DNA from 3 places in the Pseudoalteromonas phenolica genome. Region 3 is predicted to be linked to each of the others. Evidence: predicted binding sites of a transcription regulator. Region 3 holds the regulator's gene; each other region holds the start of a gene.
What was found. The regulator LexA, encoded in region 3, represses DNA repair genes until DNA is damaged. The targets are predictions, from matches to a motif close to TACTGTATNNNNATACAGTA.

Region 1: dinB (DNA polymerase IV) is a predicted target of LexA. The motif match lies at 1,922-1,941, and genes of this name have one in related genera.
Region 2: PP2015_RS13040 (YebG family protein) is a predicted target of LexA. The motif match lies at 4,978-4,997, and genes of this name have one in related genera.

The regions. Positions count from the first base shown of each region.
Region 1 is NZ_CP013187.1:2,747,933-2,755,089, reverse strand. Features, by position in the region: gene PP2015_RS12190 (hypothetical protein) at 1-9, shown strand, start outside; gene PP2015_RS12185 (NUDIX hydrolase) at 98-613, opposite strand; gene PP2015_RS12180 (aldo/keto reductase) at 741-1,793, opposite strand; gene dinB (DNA polymerase IV) at 1,950-3,011, shown strand; gene PP2015_RS12170 (hypothetical protein) at 3,008-3,196, opposite strand; gene PP2015_RS12160 (dihydroorotase) at 3,721-5,094, opposite strand; gene PP2015_RS12155 (carbon starvation CstA family protein) at 5,403-7,094, shown strand.
Region 2 is NZ_CP013187.1:2,948,791-2,955,947, reverse strand. Features, by position in the region: gene PP2015_RS13050 (M16 family metallopeptidase) at 189-3,068, shown strand; gene PP2015_RS13045 (hypothetical protein) at 3,411-4,595, shown strand; gene PP2015_RS13040 (YebG family protein) at 4,644-4,961, opposite strand; gene PP2015_RS13035 (ComEA family DNA-binding protein) at 5,179-5,475, shown strand; gene PP2015_RS13030 (DUF6170 family protein) at 5,526-5,831, opposite strand; gene dsbB (disulfide bond formation protein DsbB) at 5,838-6,356, opposite strand.
Region 3 is NZ_CP013187.1:3,469,102-3,476,258, reverse strand. Features, by position in the region: rRNA gene PP2015_RS15635 (23S ribosomal RNA) at 1-813, shown strand, start outside; rRNA gene rrf (5S ribosomal RNA) at 908-1,021, shown strand; gene lexA (transcriptional repressor LexA) at 1,306-1,923, shown strand; gene coxB (cytochrome c oxidase subunit II) at 2,175-3,314, shown strand; gene ctaD (cytochrome c oxidase subunit I) at 3,317-4,897, shown strand; gene PP2015_RS15605 (cytochrome c oxidase assembly protein) at 4,899-5,450, shown strand; gene PP2015_RS15600 (cytochrome c oxidase subunit 3) at 5,459-6,328, shown strand; gene PP2015_RS15595 (SURF1 family protein) at 6,349-7,071, shown strand; gene PP2015_RS15590 (hypothetical protein) at 7,061-7,157, shown strand, end outside.

The DNA.
Region 1 (7,157 bases), 720 kb from region 3:
AGCTTTTAAATAATACCAAATTAGGTGTAGCCATTAGTGGGTACACCTATATGAAAAATAATTATTTTATTTATAAATCAGTATAGCTAAACTGCATTTAGCAGTCCTTATCGAGCAGCTCAAACCTAATTTTTTCTAACAAAAATATCTCTCTCTGAATAGATAGGCCTTTCTTCTCGCTTTGTGCCAAAGTTTGTTTGTTGTGTGCAATGGCCTCATCAATATTTACCCAAACAGGGCGCATGCCGTTCGCCACTTCGTAGTGTTCCATTTGTGGTTTATCAAACTCTCCGCAGATCTCACACACATAACAATCTGACACGATATGCACATAGTCGAAATCGTCTTTGTACCAAGCACGAATTTCTTCAAATCGGCCAAATGCACTGCATTGGGTAATGCTTTTAACGCCGGTTTCTTCTTGTAGTTCGCGGAGTAAAGCCTCTTCAATGGCTTCGTTTTCATCAACGCCACCACCGGGTAGTGTGTAATCGTCATAACGCTCAGTGAAGAGTAATAGGGTGTCGCTGCCTTTTAAAACAATGGCGCGTGCGGTATGACGAGTGAAGATTGAACCTTCAGGTTTGCTAGGTGGTGTGTTGAGTAACTGCATCGAAAAACTGACCTCTAAAATTTCGGTTGCCAGTATAACGATTAGAATGTGTGATTACAGCTTTTGAGATAATATTTGGAATTACAAAAGGGCTCAGCAAGAGCCCTTTAAATAATCTACATTTGGGTTAAAAAGGTGCGGGGTAGCGACTGAATATGTCAGCCACATCATTTAATGCTTCCTCAGAAAGAGGCATATTAAATGCGGCGATGTTCTCTTTTAATTGACTCATATTGGTTGCGCCAATAATGGTTGATGTCACGCCTTTTACTTGGTCGCACCATGCAAGGGCTAATTGTGCAGGCGTAATATTCAGCTTTTTCGCTAAAGTAACGTATTCGGCTGTGGCAAGGCCTGCTTGTTCAGTGTCTCTAAATAAGCCTTGGCGCTGAACAAGTGTCCAGCGGCTGCCCTCAGGACGAGCACCGTTTAAATATTTTCCTGTCAGCATACCTGCAGCTAGCGGTGACCAAGGTAAATAAGCTATGTCTTCATGCCAGCAGTTTTCAATTAAGTATGGCCAGTCTTTGGCATGCAATAAGCTGAATTCATTTTGAATTGATACAGGTTTTACTAAGTTATGCTGCTCAGCAAGGCGCAAATAGGTGTTTATGCCCCATGTTGTGTCGTCTGATAAACCCCAATGACGGATTTTGCCCGCTTTAATACTCTTTGTTAATGCTTCAATAATGGCTTCCATACTGGCGATTTCAGCTTGCGTATCGACATCTACAAAGTTGTGGCCATTAGGTTTGTGCTGTGCAAAATGCGGAGATTGACGATTTGGCCAATGCAATTGGTATAGGTCGATATAATCGGTATTTAACCTTTCCAAAGAATCATCAATGGCCTTGTAAATGGCGTCGGGCGTTATAGGTCCGCCATTTCTTACCCAGCTCAAGCCCGGGCCTGCAATTTTGGTAGCAATCACCACTTTCTCACGCTTCTCTTTATGGCGTGCAAGCCAATTACCAATTATGGTCTCAGTTTTACCATAGGTTTCTGGTGAAGGTGGAACTGCATACATTTCAGCAGTATCAATAAAGTTGACGCCTTGACTGAGGGCATAATTGATTTGTTCATCGGCATCATGCTGATTGTTTTGCAATCCCCATGTCATGCTACCGAGACAAATACGTGATACATCAATTTGACTACTGCCTAAACGACTAAATTGCATGTGCGCTCCTTGAGTTATCAGCTCAGTGTAAAATAAAAAGCTGAGATTCGATTTTTTATTAAGTAGTTAGTGTAGTTGATCTTAAAGCGCAGTAACAGTTGCAATAAAAGCAGAAATTGCGCCATAATAACTGTGTTTATATACAGTGCTTCATATATGCGTAAATTTATCCACATAGACATGGACTGCTTTTATGCCGCAGTCGAGATGAGGGACAATCCTGAGTTGGCTAAAGTGCCAATGGCGATTGGCGGCAATAGCAACCGTGGGGTTTTGGCGACATCAAACTATATTGCTCGTGAATATGGAGTACGCGCTGCTATGTCTAATTATCAGGCAAAAAAGCTGTGCCCGCATTTACGCATCGTGCCGGGGAGAATGTCGCTTTATAAAGAAATTTCGCAGCAGATCAGAGCCATTTTTGCCCGTTATACTGATTTAATTGAACCCTTGTCCTTAGATGAAGCTTACCTTGATGTGACGGACTGCACCCAATGCAAAGGCAGCGCAACTTTAATTGCTCAACAAATTCGTGATGAAATCTTCAAAGAAACGGGTTTAACTGCCTCAGCTGGGGTGGCGCCGATTAAGTTTTTGGCGAAAATTGCCAGCGATGAAAATAAACCAAACGGCCAATTTGTGATCACCCCAGATAAAGTGGATGCATTTATTGAAGATCTACCACTTAAAAAAATCCCCGGCGTAGGTAAAGTGACAATGCAAAAATTGCTTGCCCATGGCTTTGAGTTTGGTCGCGATATCAAAAATGCCGATGAAACATTATTAAAACAAAAGTTCGGCAAACTAGGCGACATGTTATGGCGTCGTTGTCATGGTATTGATGAGCGCCGCGTTGAAACTGACAGGGTGCGTAAGTCAGTGGGGGTTGAAACCACTTTTGAAAAAGATACTGCTGATATTGATGTATTGAAAATGCGTATTATCAAACAATTATTACCCGAGCTAAAAATTCGAGCCAGTAAATATCTAGACGAGCAACACATCATAAAATTGGGAGTTAAAGTGAAATATTTCGACTTTCAACTTGTTAGTAAAGAATGCCAGTTTGATAAGTTAGACAGTGCTTTATTTTGCCAATTATTAACGGATTTACTTGAACGGAATCAAGGTCACAAAGCCGTTCGATTGATTGGCATTCAGGTGGGGTTATCGGCTAAAGAAACAAGCCATAACCAAATGCACTTATTTTCTAGTTAGCTGCAGCTACTATGATAAAAACCGTTGTCGTGTTGAATTATCATGTAGGTTAAAGCTGTACCCTCGTTGTCATGGTACCAGCTAAACTCTATTTCTAGACCGCTAACAATAAATGTGCGGCTGATCTCTATGGCATCTTTAAAGCCATCTACTGCTTTTCCTAAAATTGCTTCTATGTCTTCCACTCTTGTGTCTTCATCAAAATAAAAAGTGTGTTCGCGGAAAAAAATGCCACTAGTGTATGAGTTATACCAATCATCAATAATACTCAATCAATTTTAGGGACTAAAACTGACGCTAGCTTCGTTAAAAATTTCTTATTTAGAACAACTAAATAGCAAAATTTTAGCCTTGCTATCGACCAGTTTTCCTTGCCTAAAAATAGACCGCTTAATTAAGAGGGTTGGTATTAAAAGCATGAAAGTCATCAGCAAAATTTAAAAATAGGCGGGTAAAATTATTGTCTTCTAGGGTGAGAGAATAGCCGCTGTTAAAGCATTTTCTGTACTCTGTTTTATTGGGCTCTCCTTTATTTTTTGTTAGGGCCAGTGCGCCGAATAAGTGAACATCCAGGTAAAATTTCATATTAGTTTAAATGTGATTTGGCTTTGGTTAGTTTAAACAGGTGAGTGGCGTGAAGCAAAAAAATTGCCGCCAAGGATAATATCAGCTTTGGCGGCAATAGTTAGGTTTTTAAAAAACGAATACCTTAAGCATTTTTTACGTAAATGCGCTCTTCCCATGGCAGGAGCTCTAGTTGTTCCCCTTTTTTACTGGTATCAAATTCGCCGTTATCAAATACCTTATGGCCGTTCACATAAGTTTGTTTCACTTGCGCTTTAAAAGTTTGGCCTTCAACTGGACTCCAACCACATTTATATAAGATATTGTCTTTAGACACAGTCCAAGGCGAGTCCATATCTACAAGTGTAAAATCGGCTTTATAGCCTGGACGAATATAGCCTCGATCTTTAAAACCATAAAGCAGTGCAGGGTTATGACACATCTTTTCAACTATCTTTTCAAGAGTAAGATAACCTTGTAGATGAAGCTCAATCATGGCAACCAATGAGTGCTGCACAAATGGGCCGCCCGACATTGCTTTGAAGTACGTATTTTGTTTTTCTTCTAAAGTATGTGGTGCATGATCAGTGGTAATGATATCGATGCGGTCATCGTTAATCGCAGCAATAAGCCCTAAACGGTCTTGCTCGGTTTTGATGGCTGGGTTCCACTTAATTAAGGTTCCTTTTTCTTCGTAGTCGCTGTCGCTAAACCACAAATGATGCACACTGGCTTCAGTTGTGATGCGCTTTTCTTCAAGTGGAATATCATTGTGGAACATCGCCGCTTCTTTCGCTGTGGTCAGGTGTAAAACGTGTAAACGTGCATTGTGCTTCGTGGCTAAGCGAATTGCACGTTCGGTTGCTTTAACACAGGCTTCTTCTGAGCGAATAATAGGGTGAAATTTAACAGGCACATCTTCGCCATATTCAGCTTTAAACTTTTGCTCGTTCTCGTGAATGATGCCTTCGATTTCAGCATGGATAGCAATGATGTTCTTACTCTTTGAAAAAATCTTATCTAAGGTTTCTTCACTGTCAGCAAGCAGGTTTCCTGGGCCTGCGAAGTATAAGCCGTCATCAGATAAACAAGAGTAGCCAGTAGTATCAGTGTCTAGTAGCGCGTCAACATTATCGTTATTCAGGCCCATATAAAAGTCATAATTCGCCAGAGATTTGGTTGCAGCCAGTGCGTTTTTAGCTTGCCAAACTTCATGGTTTAATACGTTTGGACGAGAGTTTGGCATATCAATATAGGAAGTAACACCACCTGCTACAGCGGCTTTTGACTCGCTTTCCATATCGGCTTTGTGTGTTACACCTGGATCTCTAAAGTGAACTTGACCGTCAATCACACCGGGTATTAAGTACTTACCCTTCGCATCAATAATGAGTGCATCGGTGTATTCAGGCATGGTCTCACCAATGTAAATAAAACGGTCTTGCTCAATAGCTACGCTGCCGTTGAATGTTTTTCCTTCATTAATAATCACAGCATTTGTGATGATAGTAATCGCCATAATATTTCACTTTTCTTGGTAGTAATCGTTGATAAGAAAGCGAGTAGCTCTCTGTATACTTTGGTTTGATAGTTTTGTTATATCGTAACATTTTAATTTGTATCTATCTTCAATGAATAAGGTTTTTTAAGCGCTAATGAACAACTTCACTCTGACGTAAAAGTTGTTACTCCCTTGAATGATTAATTCAATGTTTGAAATACAATAACCCTATAACTTATGGGGTGACTAAAATCTTAATTTGAAATTGTAAATTTCGTGTTAAGGTGAAGTGAGCGTATAACTAAAACTGAGAAAAGGAGTATCTGATGCAGTCTATTCTGATTGTATTATTTGGTATTGCCGGCATGCTATTTGGCTGGTTTGTCTACTCTAAGTTCATCGCCACTAAGATTTTTAAAATGGACGATAACTTTGTTACCCCAGCCCACGAGCTTAACGATGGGGTTGATTATGTGCCAACCAATAAACTGGTACTTTGGGGGCATCACTTTACCTCTGTGGCAGGGGCCGCCCCGATTGTTGGGCCTGCGATTGCAGTATACTGGGGGTGGGTACCAGCCGTACTTTGGGTCGTATTTGGTACGATTTTCTTTGCAGGTGTGCATGATATGGGTGCACTTTGGGCCAGTACGCGCCATAAAGGTAAGTCAATGGGCGCACTATCTGAAAGCGTGATAGGTAAACGTACACGCGTATTGTTCATGATAGTAGTGTTCTTATTACTGCTTATGGTAAACGCGGTATTTGGTGTGGTTATTGCCAACTCATTAGTTGCAAACCCGAGTGCAGTCGTGCCTGCTTGGGCGGCCATTGTAGTCGCACTCATTATCGGCCAGTTATTAAAGCGTCAGATCCCGCTTATTCCATTGTGCGTGATTGGTGTTGCAGTACTTTATGCAACGATTTTTATGGGTGCAGAAATGCCGGTGTCATTACCAACAGAAATGTTTGGCTTAACTGACAAAGCGAACTGGATAGTGATTTTATTTATCTATGCAGCGGTTGCCTCACTGCTGCCAGTTTGGATGCTATTACAGCCACGTGACTTTATTAATGGTATGCAGCTATTAGTGGGTTTAGTGTTACTTTATGGCGCCGTATTTGTGGTGATGCCAGATATCACCGCGCCTGCATTCAATACACAAACTGCCATTGATACGCCGAGTATAATTCCGCTGTTGTTTGTCACCATCGCGTGTGGTGCCGTATCTGGCTTCCACGGCATTGTGTCCTCGGGTACGAGTTCTAAACAGCTTGATAAAGAAACAGATGGCCGATTTGTTGGTTACTTAGGCGCGGTAGGTGAAGGGTGTTTAGCACTGATCACGTTAGTTGCGGTTAGTGGTGTGATGTTGGCCGTGTCACCAGAAGAGTGGCACGAAATTTATAGCCATTTGGGGGCGGGAAGTGTGAGCGCCTTTATTACGGGTGGTTCAAATCTTATCAGTGAAGGGTGGGGCTTTTCAGCTGAAATTGCAGCGACTTTACTGGCAGTAATGGTGGTGTTATTTGCGGGCACGACTATGGATTCGGGCGTACGTTTGCAGCGATATATCATCCAAGAGTGGGGCGATATTTATAACATTGGTGTGCTTAAGAATGGCTTAGTCGCAACCTTTGTTGCGGTAGCATGTTGTTTATTGCTTGCATTTGGTGCTGGTGGCGCATCGGGTACAGGCGGTATGGTGTTATGGCCGCTATTTGGCTCGACTAACCAGATCTTAGCAAGCCTAACTTTACTCGTGCTGTCTGTGTACTTAATCAAACTAGGTCGACCAGCTAAATATACGCTTATTCCTATGGTCTTTGTGATCTTGATGGCTTTCTTCGCGGGCTTAATTAAGCTGGTAGAATACTACGAGAAAGGTAACTGGCTGTTGGTGGTTTTAGACTTAATTGTGTTAGTAGTCAGTGTCTTGGTGATGCTTGAAGCCTGGTCAGTGATAGGCAAGCACAAGCAGAATAAAACCAGTGGTGAAGGCGAAATTGAGAATTAATCGCAGTTTATAGCTTTACAGCTTTATTTATCCGATAATTGGCCCTAATTGAATAACAATAAG
Region 2 (7,157 bases), 520 kb from region 3:
CAATCCTCAATAATACTCAATTATTTTGAGAGACTAAAACTGACGTTAACTTCGTTGGGAATTTCTCATTTAGAACAACTAAATAGCAAAATTTCCGCCTTGTTATCGACAAGTTTTCCTTACCTCAAAATAGATTGCTTAATTTAGAGGAATGGTATGACAAAATAAAAACTGAATTTGGAAATCACATGAAATTTAAACTTTTGGCAACTAGCCTTGCAGTGACTTTAGCACTGTCAGGTTGTATGAGTAATAATGCACAGACAAGCAATACAGCGAATGCCACTGTTGCATCAGCGTCTGTTGAGAATAAAGTATTTGCACAAGACTATGTGTTAGAAGAACTAGAAAATGGTCTTCGTGTGATGGTTGTTAAAACTGATTATCCTGATGTTGTATCGCTACAAATTCCGGTATCTGTAGGCTCTCGAAATGAAATCGAAGCAGGGAAAACCGGTTTCGCTCACTTCTTTGAACACATGATGTTTAAAGGCTCTGAAAAATTCCCACAAGATGTGTATGCAGATATTCTGAAAAACTCTGGGGTAGATAACCGCGCTTACACGACAAACGACTATACAAACTACCACTTAAATTTCTCTAAAGAACATTTAGACAAAGTACTTGAAATCAAAGCGGACATTTTCCAAAACTTAAAGTATTCAGAAGAGCAGTTTCGTACTGAAGCACTGACGGTTAAAGGTGAGTATTTAAAAAATAATGCTAGCCCAATCCGTAAACTACTTGCGGCAGTGCGCAAAGAAGCATTTGAAAAGCACACTTATAAGCACACCACAATGGGCTTTTTCGAAGATATTGAAGCCATGCCAGATCAAATGGCGTATGGGCAGACGTTCTTTGAGCGCTTTTATAAGCCAGAGTATGTTTCACTTGTGATTGTGGGTGATGTTGATCCGCAAGAGACCATGAATATGGTTAAGAAGCACTGGGGTAATTGGAAAAAAGGTGACTATCAAGCGGATATTCCGGTAGAGCCAAAACAACAAGCGCCTAAATATGTGCATGAACAGTTCGAAGGCATGCCGGGTCACTGGTTACTCGTATCATACAAAGGCACTGCTTGGCAGCCGACTAAAAAAGATCGCGCAGCACTTGATCTGATCTCACAGCTTTATTTCTCTTCGAATTCAGAGTTATATCAAGAGCTCGTAGTAGACAAACAGCTTGCTAGCCAAATGTTTACTTATAATGCAGAGACAAAAGACCCAGGTTTATTACATGTCTTTGTTAAAGTTGAAAAAGAAGAAGATTTAGCCGCAGTACGCGATGCAATTGCAAAAACGTACGCTAAAGCACGCACTGAGCTGGTGGATGCAGATAAGTTAGCTGCACTGAAGTCAAACCTTAAGTACAGCTTTATCAATGGCCTAGATTCATCACAAGCCATTGCATCAACGCTTGCAAGTTATATGCACTTTGAGCGTGACCCAGAAGTGATCAACCAATTATATGCGTCAGCAGATGCCATTACAGCTGAAGACATTCGTGACATTGCAAACAAATACTTTGTTGATAATGGCCGTACGACAGTGACCATGTCTGCTCTTGAGACTGTTTCTGGTTTCGATAAAGAAGTGTCTGTATCAGCACTTGCTAAACAAGCGAACCAGCCTGTTGAGCGTCACTTCAAGGTATTAGATAAAACCAATAGTTCACCATTGGTTGATGTGAACTTATTATTTTACACTGGTGCAGCAGCTGATCCGGTAGGCAAAAAGGGTGTAGCGGCATTAACTGCAGCTATGATCGCACGTGGTGGTTCACAAACTAAGAGCTACAAAGAAATTCAAAAAGCACTTTATCCAATTGCAGGTAGCTTTGGCTATCAGTTAGATAAAGAAATGATTTCTTTACGTGGCCGTGTACACAAAGATAATGCTGAGCAGTGGTATGCACTTGTTAGTGATCAATTGTTAAACCCAGGTTTCAGAGAAGATGACTTTAAACGTCTTAAGAAAGAGCTAATTGACGGCATTAAAGCGGGCTTGAAATCTTCAAATGACGAAGAGCTGGGTAAAGAAGTGCTTTATCATAAGCTATATGAAGGTCACCCTTATGAAAGTTATAACTTAGGTGATTTGTCGGACCTTGAAGCGCTAACGCTAGATGACGTGAAAGCATTCTATGCAGCACAATTCACCCAAGCTAAGTTAAACGTAGGTATTACGGGTGATTTAGACAATGACGTGAAAACACAGATGCTAAATGATTTAGCTAGCTTACCAAAAGGTGATGAAGCGCGTCTAAGCATTCCTGATGCGCCTAAACTAGCGGGCCGTCATGCGACGATTGTTGAGAAAAATGCTAAATCTACTGCAGTATCATTTGGTTTCCCAATCGACACAATCCGTAGCTCTAAAGATTGGACTGCACTTTGGTTAGTTCGCTCTTATTTTGGTGAGCACAGAAGCTCAAACAGTTTCTTGTATCAGCGCATTCGTCAGGTACGTGGTATGAACTATGGTGATTATGCGTATATTGAGTACTTCCCTCGCGGTATGTTCCAAACTAAGCCAGATTCGAACCTAGGTCGTTCTGAGCAAATCTTCCAAGTGTGGTTACGTCCACTTCGTTCAAACAATGATGCGCATTTCGCAACGCGCGTTGCTTTGTTTGAATTAGACAAGCTAATTAAAGATGGCATGACTGAAGCTGACTTTAATGCAACACGTAATTTCTTGAGCAACTTTGTGCCTCAGTTAGTAGCAAGCCAAGATCGTCAGCTAGGTTATGCACTTGATAGCGAATTCTACAACACTGAAAGTTTTGTTGAGTACGTTCGTAAACAACTTGCTTCACTGACAGTGGAAGATGTGAACCGCGTTATTCGTGAAAACCTACAAACTGATGATGTGCATTATGTGTTTATCACAGGTGACGGTAAAGATATGCAAAAACGTCTTGCAAAAGAAACGGTTTCACCACTGAAATACAACTCAGATAAGCCTGCAGCACTTATCAATGAAGATAAGCAAATTGAAAGCTATAAGCTGAACATTCCTGCGAAAAACATTGAAGTGTTAGATATAGATAAAGTATTCAAATAAATACAGATTTCTATTTAGCAGACAAAAGTTAATGTCAAAAAGCATGGTATGAAGATACCATGCTTTTTTATTTTAATGACTTTATAACTGCATTGAAGTCAGAATAGTCATGAAGGTTGGCTGAACTCAGGTTTTTTACGCATATCAACCTTCTTTTTTCAGTTATCTTTTAAGAGGGAAATTTTAAACACAGTGCCCAAACTATCTAGCTTCAGATAAGGCAATACAGGTTTATGCGCTATTGGTACAAAAATACACAAGTGAGTTACATATAATAACAGACTTATCAATGAGTTAATTGTTAGCATCGCAGTTAAAGATAAACAATTAAGAAGTAACGGAATGAGAAAAGTCTTTTATGCACTCAGTGCATTAGCAGTAACATTATTAAGTGGTTGTGGTGACTCAAATAAAGGTAGCTCTAAGCCAACAAGTGGTTCAGGAACTAATGGAACGCAAGTTGCAAATACAACTGAGTTAGATAGGAAGCTCTTCAGCCAAATTAAATTAGCTGGTGAACATGTAACTCCTTGGCGCGGATATGCTTTTAAAAGTGTGCCCTTATATTTTGTACACAGTAAAGAAAACCAAGCTCAAGAAGCCTACATTTTCAATCCGACAAAACTCCACTCAGGCTCTAGGCCTGTGAGTGATAAAGAAAGTAATGGTCTTGCAATACATCAATATAACGATGGTGCGGTTGCCGCACTTGATAAGCTAAAAAGTGGAAATGGTTTATTTGAGTTTAAATATGGCTTGTATGGAGACAATTATTATTTGCAATCTTATACATCGCATCAAGTAGATATCGACCATATACTCTCAACACCTTCTGTTACGCTTGCTTATCACGAAGCGTTCCATTTATACCAAGAAAAACACTTTCAAAGGCCTGAGTATTATCAACAGTTAGCCTTTGATAAATTCAATGAGTATCCTATCAATGAGGAAATGTTAACGCTTAAGCTTATGGTACTTGAGCGGTTCAAATCGCTGCCAATAGTCAACTTAGATAAAGAGCAAGTGAAGCAACAGCTTAAAGAGTATGTTGTATTGGTTGATGAAATGCTTCGGATTGACACAAGTAAGGTGGATGACTTTAAAAGCGGTTATATTTATAAGCATGCTTTAGGGCAAGAGTTATATGAAGGCAGCGCTATGATGGTTGATACACTCATGTCACGAGATGTATTACCTCTCCACAAAGAAAAAAGATTTAATGTTTTTGAGCCTACGAAGCTAAATGAAGAGCAACATGGCTTTATTAAGCTTAAAAATAAACAAGCGGTAATAGACTATTTCGCATTCGAAATGTTTTATGATTCAGGTTCAGCCATTATTTGGTTACTACTTGAGGATGGTGTTGATTATAAACAGTTTGAAAAAGGTTTATACCCATATGATATCGCTAAGCAAAGGGTCGATATTAGTGAACAAGACGCATATTACTTACTGCAAGAATTAAAAAATAGTGAAGCATGGGAAGCCGCAAATAAGGCCGCTAAAAAATATATGTCTCTTAAATAACAGAAAAGCCGCTCTTGGAGCGGCTTTTTTTATTCATAATGAGCGCAATTAAGCCTGTTTAATAGGTGTGATTTTTTCATCGTCGTTGTCACCTTCATCAGTATCGGCTTCTTTCTTTGATTTCTTTGGCGCACTTGGCTTTGAGCCTTTTAGCACGTTAATAAAGTCATCCTTTTGTTTCGCCATTTCTAATGCCAATGACTCGACTTGTTGCTCACTAAGCGGCACATCTACTTTACCCAACATCTCTTCTAGAGACTCAGCAACATCAAGCATTTTGTCGTAAGCATCAGCCTCTTTTTTGCTGGTAAAGGTCATGCGCTCGACTCCATTTCTTTCTACCACATACTTAACAACAACAGCCATGATACACTCCCAATTGCACTGTTTTTTTATACAGTAATCTTTTGAGGCTTATTTTGCAAGTTATTCGATCAATATTCATACTTTAGTTATATGTGTAAGTATTAAGTTTGACATTCACACTATTGTCATCTTTATTTAATATTGCTCGTATGAGTGATCTGGGTAAGGAGTTTTACCCGTGATTAATTACATTTCAAGGATTTTCCAGGAGGGAAATATGATCAAAGCACTACTTTTAGCTACTAGTCTTTTTACTGCGCCAACTGTACTAGCTGAATTTCCACAGCAGCAAACTTCACCAGAAACTCAACCTCAAACTCAGTCAGCAATTAATATCAATGAAGCTTCTCTTGAAGAGCTTGTAAAACTCCCAGGTATCGGAAAAGGCAAGGCGAGGGCCATTGTTAGTTTCCGAGAGCAAAATGGGCCTTTTGACAACCTTGACTCCTTAATGGCTGTTAAAGGGGTTGGTAGAAGCATTGTCGCGAAGTTAGAAGGGAAGGTGAAGTTTTAAACTTTAAATTCTTAGATGAGAAAAATAAAAAAGGGCGATTTCGCCCTTTCTTAGTTTTGGTTCTGCTTCTCGAACTCTGCAACTGCATCATTCAGTTTGTTTTTGGTAAATGCAATTTCCAGCGGCGTAGTAAGAAGGGGATACAGGATACCTGCCAACAATAACGGTGGCAGTAAATACCATCCTTCAAAGTAAGCTAGAGAAATAAAAAATGGCATCAGGATTGCGAGCTTACAGCAACCTAATAGGACTTTTTCAGGTGCTTCTAAGTGACTCAAAGCAATAGCGATGATTTGTTGTTTATCACGAAGCTTGTACGGTTTTAACAACTCAATGTTGCGAAGATTAAAATGCATTTAAGTTTACTTTTTTACTAAAGACCAAAGAATAAAAGGTACAACAATTAAAAAACTTATCGCATAAAGCGCGAAAATGACTTCCATCCAGCCAGGCATACTCAAGCCAATAAATTCCCAATCTATGCTGCCACAATCACCAGTTGCGGCAAAGAATGCCGGGATCCACTCATGTAGTGGCATAAACTCAGGGAAGTTAGGAACAATATCGCATGTAAACGCAAATGGATCAGTTGTGGTTTGCATATTTAAATGCTCTTTTGCCAGCATGTAACCCCAAATACTGCTCACCCCCCATGTTGCAGCACCAATACCACGGAAAATCCCGTTACTTGGGGAAATAAAACCAATAAGACCTGCGGCAAGCACGCCTAACACAGCCGTTCTTTGATAAATACACATGATACAAGGCTCTAAGCCCATTGCGTATTGAAAATATAAAGCCGTGACTTCAAGTAAAAATGCTGTCAGTGCCAACAGGCCCCACGCTTTTCTGGAAGTAGGAAGGGTGTTCAACCAGTTCATAAGATTCTCTTATTGTTATATTAAGTTAGCTATCAGATAACTTGCATTACAAATAGGTTCAATTTTTCAGGTTAAGTGAACTTAAATGCTGCGAAACTGAATTATGTTGTTGGTATTATGCTGACAGAGGTTACAAGCTGCAAGAATTAACGGTATTTGTTAATTTTACTTCCTCATTAGTTAAAGGGACTGTATGAATATCCTTTTTTATGCACTGCTAATATCCAACGTAGCAAAACCGCTGAAGAGTTGTTTAGTGTCGCAGATAAATCAAATGTTTATCGCTCAGCAGGACACAGCAAAAAATATGTAGAAAAATCTGGCTCAACTCTTTGTACTGAAGAGATGCTGAAATGGGCAGATGAAACTATGTGTTTGAACAAATGCACATTGAACGGATTAGGGAATATACTGGTGATGATACATACCTTCACAAAATGGCTAATCTCGAAATCGAAGACAGTTATCGATACTTTCAGCGCGAATTGGTTTTGCTGCTATTAGAAAGATTGCCTTTAGAGCATATGCCGCCCGCATGCCCAAACCTTTAGTTACTTCGTGAATAAATCCGCGCTACGATAACTGTGCAAATGCAACTTTGGTTGCTTCATACTCTAAGTTTTATTGTTACATCATTTATAGGTTTTAATGATTTGGTTTTGCAATTATAGAGAGAAGGTCTCTAATGTGGATTTGGCTTAATTAATTTAGCACTAAATTGGACATTGTAAGTGATTATGAGAAACCTATTATAGGTTTCTCATAACTAATGCAAGGAATTGAAAAATATAAATATTTGAC
Region 3 (7,157 bases):
TGAACATTGAGCCTACATGTGTAGGATAGGTGGGAGGCTTTGAAGCAGCGTCGCTAGATGTTGTGGAGCCATCCTTGAAATACCACCCTTGTATGTTTGATGTTCTAACATAGGCCCCTAATCGGGGTTGTGGACAGTGCCTGGTGGGTAGTTTGACTGGGGCGGTCTCCTCCCAAAGAGTAACGGAGGAGCACGAAGGTTGGCTAAGTACGGTCGGACATCGTACGGTTAGTGTAATGGTAGAAGCCAGCTTAACTGCGAGACAGACACGTCGAGCAGGTACGAAAGTAGGTCATAGTGATCCGGTGGTTCTGAATGGAAGGGCCATCGCTCAACGGATAAAAGGTACTCCGGGGATAACAGGCTGATACCGCCCAAGAGTTCATATCGACGGCGGTGTTTGGCACCTCGATGTCGGCTCATCACATCCTGGGGCTGAAGTCGGTCCCAAGGGTATGGCTGTTCGCCATTTAAAGTGGTACGCGAGCTGGGTTTAGAACGTCGTGAGACAGTTCGGTCCCTATCTGCCGTGGGCGTTTGAGAATTGAGAGGGGCTGCTCCTAGTACGAGAGGACCGGAGTGGACGAACCGCTGGTGTTCGGGTTGTGATGCCAATTGCATTGCCCGGTAGCTACGTTCGGAATCGATAACCGCTGAAAGCATCTAAGCGGGAAGCGAGCCTCGAGATGAGTTCTCACTTTAACTTTAAGTTAACTGAAGGGCCGTTGGAGACTACAACGTTGATAGGCTGGGTGTGGAAGTGTAGTGATACATTAAGCTAACCAGTACTAATTACCCGTGAGGCTTAACCATACAACGCCAAAGTGGTTTTAGCTCAGAAGCTAATATGAACTAAAGTAGAAAGTTTTAGAATTATCAGATTTTTTCCAGATTTTAACCAAATTTGCTTGGTGACCATAGCGTTTTGGAACCACCTGATTCCATGCCGAACTCAGAAGTGAAACGAAACAGCGTCGATGATAGTGTGGGTCTCCCATGTGAAAGTAGAACATTGCCAAGCACCTATTTAAAGAAAGCCCGATTCGAAAGAGTCGGGCTTTTTTGCTTTAAGTCCCTCTGCAATTGCTAAAATAGCTAACTGCACCTTGCTCAAAAGAAGCGCTCTCACTGCGTTCGCTGTCGCTAGCCTTTTACACCTTTCTTGCGCAAAGCAAACGTATTCGCTTCGCTCATTGTCGTTAACACTTTGCACTTAATTGCATTAAATCTATCCAGATTTAGTTTGCCATTTTTAGATAACTGTATATACTCACAGTATCTTTACCTGTATGGAAAACCAGTTGTATGCGACCACTAACGAAACGACAAGAACAAGTATTTGAACTCATCAAAGTCTTCATCAAAGATACAGGTATGCCTCCTACTCGTGTTGAAATAGCAGATGCGCTTGGTTTTAAAAGTGCAAATGCGGCCGAAGAACATTTGAAAGCCTTAGCTAAGAAAGGGGTAATAGAAATGGTGCCAGGGGCTAGCCGTGGTATACGTTTAGTTGATGATGGCTCTTCTGAAGATGCTGGCCTCCCTTTGATTGGTAAAGTTGCTGCTGGTGAGCCTATTCTGGCTCAAGAGCATATCGAAAGTCATTACGAGGTTGATCCAAGTTTATTTAAGCCAGCTGCTGATTACCTATTACGTGTTGACGGAATGAGTATGAAAGATATCGGCATTCTTGATGGCGATCTTTTGGCAGTGCATAAAGCTCAAGTGGCTCAAAACGGTCAAGTTGTTGTTGCGAGAGTCGATAACGATGTAACCGTTAAGAGGTTAGAGCAAAAAGGACGTAAAGTGCTATTGCACGCTGAAAATGAAGAGTTTCCTCCAATTGAAGTTGATCTTGAGCATGAATCTTTTGCCATTGAAGGCCTTGCTGTCGGCGTCATAAGAAATTCGAATTGGATGTAACATCAATCATGTTATTACAATAGGTTAGCTGATCTTTTCTTACTTTTTCTCCAATCAGCTAACCAGATCTCTTCTTGTTTTCCATTTTTATATACCAAATTCTTCTATTTACCTTTCTTGCTAATTGTTTATTTATTGACTAATTGTTAATAGGTCATGTATTGCCTTCGACTTTAGTCGGATCCTATGACGGTCATCCAATAATTCTAACTGCGGACTTCTTTGCTGAAGTCGATAAATGGGGGCGTCGTATGAGAATAAGTAAATTTGCTTATTTGCTTACTTTTTTGTTGCTAAGTCCACTTACACTAGCCAGTAGTGACTACAACATGAGAAAAGGGGTCACTGATGTAAGTCATAGTGTGTATGAACTACATATGACCATCTTTCTTATCTGTTGTGTCATTGGTCTTATTGTATTTTCTGTGATGTTTTGGGCGCTAATAAAACACAGAAAGTCTAAGGGAGCTGTTGCTGCACAGTTTCATGAAAGTACCAAAGTAGAAATTGTTTGGACGGCAATTCCTTTTCTCATTCTTGTTATTATGGCAATTCCAGCAACGAAGACTTTGATTGCTATGGAAGATACCAGCAAGGCTGACATAACAATCAAGGTCACTGGGTCGCAGTGGAAATGGCATTATGAATACCTTGGACATGACGTCGATTTCTTTTCTGTTTTATCTACTCCTTTATCTCAGGTTAACAATGAGGAAGAAAAAACTGAGACCTACCTATTGGATGTAGATAAACCGCTGGTAATACCTACAAATAAAAAAGTGAGATTTCTCATGACGTCAGATGACGTTATCCATTCATGGTGGGTACCAGATTTTGCAGTTAAGAAAGATGCTAACCCAGGCTTTATCAATGAAGCATGGACAAAAGTAAATGAAGAAGGTATTTACCGCGGTCAATGCGCTGAGTTGTGTGGTAAAGACCATGGCTTTATGCCTGTTGTAGTAGAAGCTGTCTCACCTGATAAATTCGAACAATGGTTAACTGAACAACAGTTAGCTAAGACCGAAGCTGCCAAAGAAGCAGAAGCACTGCTGTCACAAACTCTAAGTAAAGAAGAACTGATGACGGAAGGTCAAGCTGTGTACATGGGTTATTGTGCTGCATGTCATCAACCTACAGGGTTGGGGCTTCCCGGTGTTTTTCCTGGCCTTAAAGATAATGCCGTTGTTAAAGGGGACTTAGATGAGCACATAGATGTGCTTTTAAATGGTCGTCCGGGCACTGCAATGCAGGCGTTTGCAAAGCAACTTTCAGTAAAACAGATTGCGGCTGTTATTACATATAAACGTAATAGCTGGGGTAATGATACAGGTGAAGTTATTCAGCCTAGTCAAGTTCAAGCATTTATCGATAAAACGTCAGGAGAGTAATCATGAGTACTCAGGTTCAAAGTTCAGAACATGCTCATGAAGAGCATCTTACAGGCATAAAGCGCTGGCTCTTTACGACTAACCATAAAGAAATCGGCTCTCTGTATTTAATCTTTTCTTTAGTGATGTTTTTGATTGGTGGGGCCATGGCCATGGTGATACGGGCTGAACTCTTTCAGCCTGGTTTACAGCTAGTTGATCCGCACTTTTTTAATCAAATGACGACAGTACATGGTTTGATCATGGTGTTTGGTGCTGTTATGCCAGCCTTTACAGGCTTAGCTAATTGGATGATCCCTATGATGATAGGCGCACCAGATATGGCACTGCCAAGAATGAATAACTGGAGTTTTTGGATCTTACCTTTTGCATTTGCAATCTTGCTTGCCTCACTATTTATGGAAGGTGGAGGCCCTGCGTTTGGCTGGACTTTCTATGCGCCGTTATCCACAACATATAGTAACGATAATACGGCACTGTTTGTGTTTGCCGTTCATATCATGGGTATTAGTTCCATTATGGGCGCAATTAATGTCATTGTGACTATAGTCAATTTACGCGCCCCAGGTATGACATGGATGAAGTTACCCCTCTTTGTATGGACTTGGCTAATAACGGCTTTTTTATTGATTGCTGTAATGCCTGTATTGGCTGGCGCTGTCACTATGGTTCTTACCGATAAGTATTTTGGAACTAGTTTCTTTGATGCCGCGGGGGGCGGGGATCCGGTTATGTTCCAGCATATTTTCTGGTTCTTTGGTCATCCTGAAGTTTACATCATGATACTGCCAGCATTTGGCATTATCTCGACCATAGTGCCGACTTTTTCACGGAAAAAGCTATTTGGTTACTCTTCTATGGTATACGCAACCTCTTCTATTGCATTTTTATCTTTTATTGTATGGGCACACCATATGTTTACTACAGGTATGCCATTGGCTGGAGAGCTCTTCTTTATGTATGCGACCATGCTGATATCTGTACCTACGGGAGTCAAGGTCTTTAATTGGGTGGCGACTATGTGGCGTGGCTCGATTAGTTTCGAAATTCCTATGATGTTCTCGATTGCATTCATTGTACTCTTTACTTTAGGTGGCTTCTCAGGGTTGATGCTAGCTATAACCCCTGCTGATTTCCAATACCATGATACTTATTTTGTTGTGGCGCATTTCCATTATGTACTGGTAACAGGGGCTGTATTTTCCATTATGGCTGCAGTTTATTATTGGTTACCTAAATGGACTGGCCACATGTACTGTATTACCACCGCGAAATGGCATTTTTGGATGTCATTAATCAGCGTCAATATTTTATTCTTCCCTATGCACTTTGTAGGCCTTGCTGGCATGCCAAGACGTATACCTGATTATGCTCTTCAGTTTGCGGATTTCAATGCCATCATTAGCATTGGTGGCTTTGCCTTTGGCCTTTCTCAACTCATTTTTGTTTGGTGTGTGTTCAAGTGTGTACGAGGTGGTGAATCGGTGCCAGCTAAAGTGTGGGATGGGGCAGATGGGCTTGAGTGGGAGGTACCTTCTCCAGCACCTTTACATACATTTAGTACCCCTCCAGAGGTGAAATAGTATGCATGCGGCACTTGTTAAGAAACTCATTATTGCTGTTGTAGGCATGTTTGCTTTTGCTTTTGCGCTGGTGCCGCTTTACGACGTCTTTTGTGAAGTAACAGGTTTAAACGGAAAGCCAGATATGGAAGCGGCGCAGGCCAGTAATTTAGTGGATGAATCAAGAATGGTTGATGTGAGTTTTATTACTCAAACCAAGCAAGGCGTGCCGTTTAGCGTAAAAGCAAAACAGTTTTCTGTCGCTGTAAAGCCAGGGGAAATGTCAGAGCTTGTTTTTGTCGCTAAAAACTTAAGTGAATATCAGAGAGTGATGCAGGCAGTACCGTCTGTTTCACCGGGAAAAGCAGCCAAATACTTACATAAAGTAGCTTGCTTTTGCTTTGATAGACAGCCATTCGAACCTAATCAAGAAGTTGAGTTCAAGCTCGTATTTTATGTTGATACAGAGTTACCTCAAGACGTTCAAGAGCTAACCTTATCTTACGCCATTTTTGATATCAGCGATGTCGCGTTAGCGCGTGATGACGCGACAACCGAACCTTACGCAGGTTAGGAGGAATTATGCAATCTCAAAGTTATTATGTGCCCGCCCAAAGCCCTTGGCCAATTATTGGTGCTGTGGCTATGTTCTTTATTGCTGTTGGGGCGGGCCTGACGGTCATGCAATTAGGAAGTGAAGATTTAAGTGGTGTTATCGTATTAGGTTTAGGTGTATTGATACTACTTTATATGCTTTTTGGGTGGTTTAAGCATGTTATCCAAGAGTCAGATAAAGGCTTGTATTCAGCACAAATGGATCGTTCATTCAAGCAAGGTATGAGTTGGTTTATTTTTTCTGAGGTGATGTTCTTTTTTGCATTTTTTGGTGCTTTGCTTTACGCAAGGGTGTTTTCTGTACCTTGGTTAGGGGGAGCGAGTAATAACCAGATGACGAATGAAGTCTTGTGGCCTAATTTTGAAGCAATGTGGCCGCTACTTACAACACCTGCCGGTGATGTAACACAGAGTATGCCATGGTATGGTTTGCCACTTATTAATACTGTTATTCTATTAACTTCTTCAGTTACTCTACATTTTTCACACAAAGCAATGGAGTCTAATAAACGCCAACCGCTTACGATCTTCTTGTTTGTTACTGTAGTACTTGGATTTATATTCTTAGCACTACAAGCTCAAGAGTACGTTCATGCATATGAAGCGCTCAACTTGACGCTGCAGTCAGGTATCTATGGCAATACCTTTTATCTTTTAACTGGGTTTCATGGCATGCATGTCACCATAGGCGCAATTTTATTAACGATTGTATTAATAAGAGTGGCAAAAGGACATTTCTCTGAAGATAAACATTTCGCTTTTCAAGCCGCAGCTTGGTATTGGCATTTTGTCGATGTTGTGTGGGTGTGTTTATTTGTTTTCGTTTACGTTTTATAGGTGCGAAATGAGGGACTTATATGGCTTTAATCAAAGCGCTGCCATGGCAAGCTATAATCATTTGGCTAGTATGCATCACGGTTGTGACAACGTGTCTAGGTTTGTCTTACTGGCAGTTTTCTAGAGCAAAAGAAAAGCAGCTTCAACTTGATGAGTTTAGTCAAGTTGAGTTGACATCGTTTGAGTTTATTCGGGCATTGCAAAACCAGCCTATTGAAAGGCTGCATGGGCAAGCAGTTTCTTTAATGGGAAGAATAGAACAACAATACACCTGGTTTTTAGACAATAGAGTTGTAGATGGACGTGTTGGTGTTGATGTTATTTCTCTTTTTAAAGTTGCGGGTTTAGAGAAGTATCTATTGGTTAATTTAGGGTTTATACCGCTTCAAGGCCGGGGGCAGCCTGAAACACTCTCCTTTGACGAAATTCAAAACTTAAATTTAGTAATAAAAAGCCGCCATTTAGATCACTTTACTTTGGCAAAGTCAGCGCTTGAAGTTCACTCAAAGCGGTTACAGTTTATAGACCATTTGTACTTATCAAATTTAACAGGTAAAGATATTTACCCTGCTATTTTGTATCAATTACCTGACTCAGCAGTCATTGCTGAACCCCACTATCAGCCGGTCGTAATGAGTCCCGAAAAACATCATGCCTATGCATTGCAGTGGTTTTTAATTGCAGTCGCAGCGGCTTTCATCGCATTCAAAGCAACAAGAACAGAGGTGCCAAATGAAGCTTAAACCTATGTGGATGTTTGTTATCTGCTGTATTACGCCATTTATTTTAGCTTATGCAGCAATTCAGACAAACTGGCTTCCTGATAACA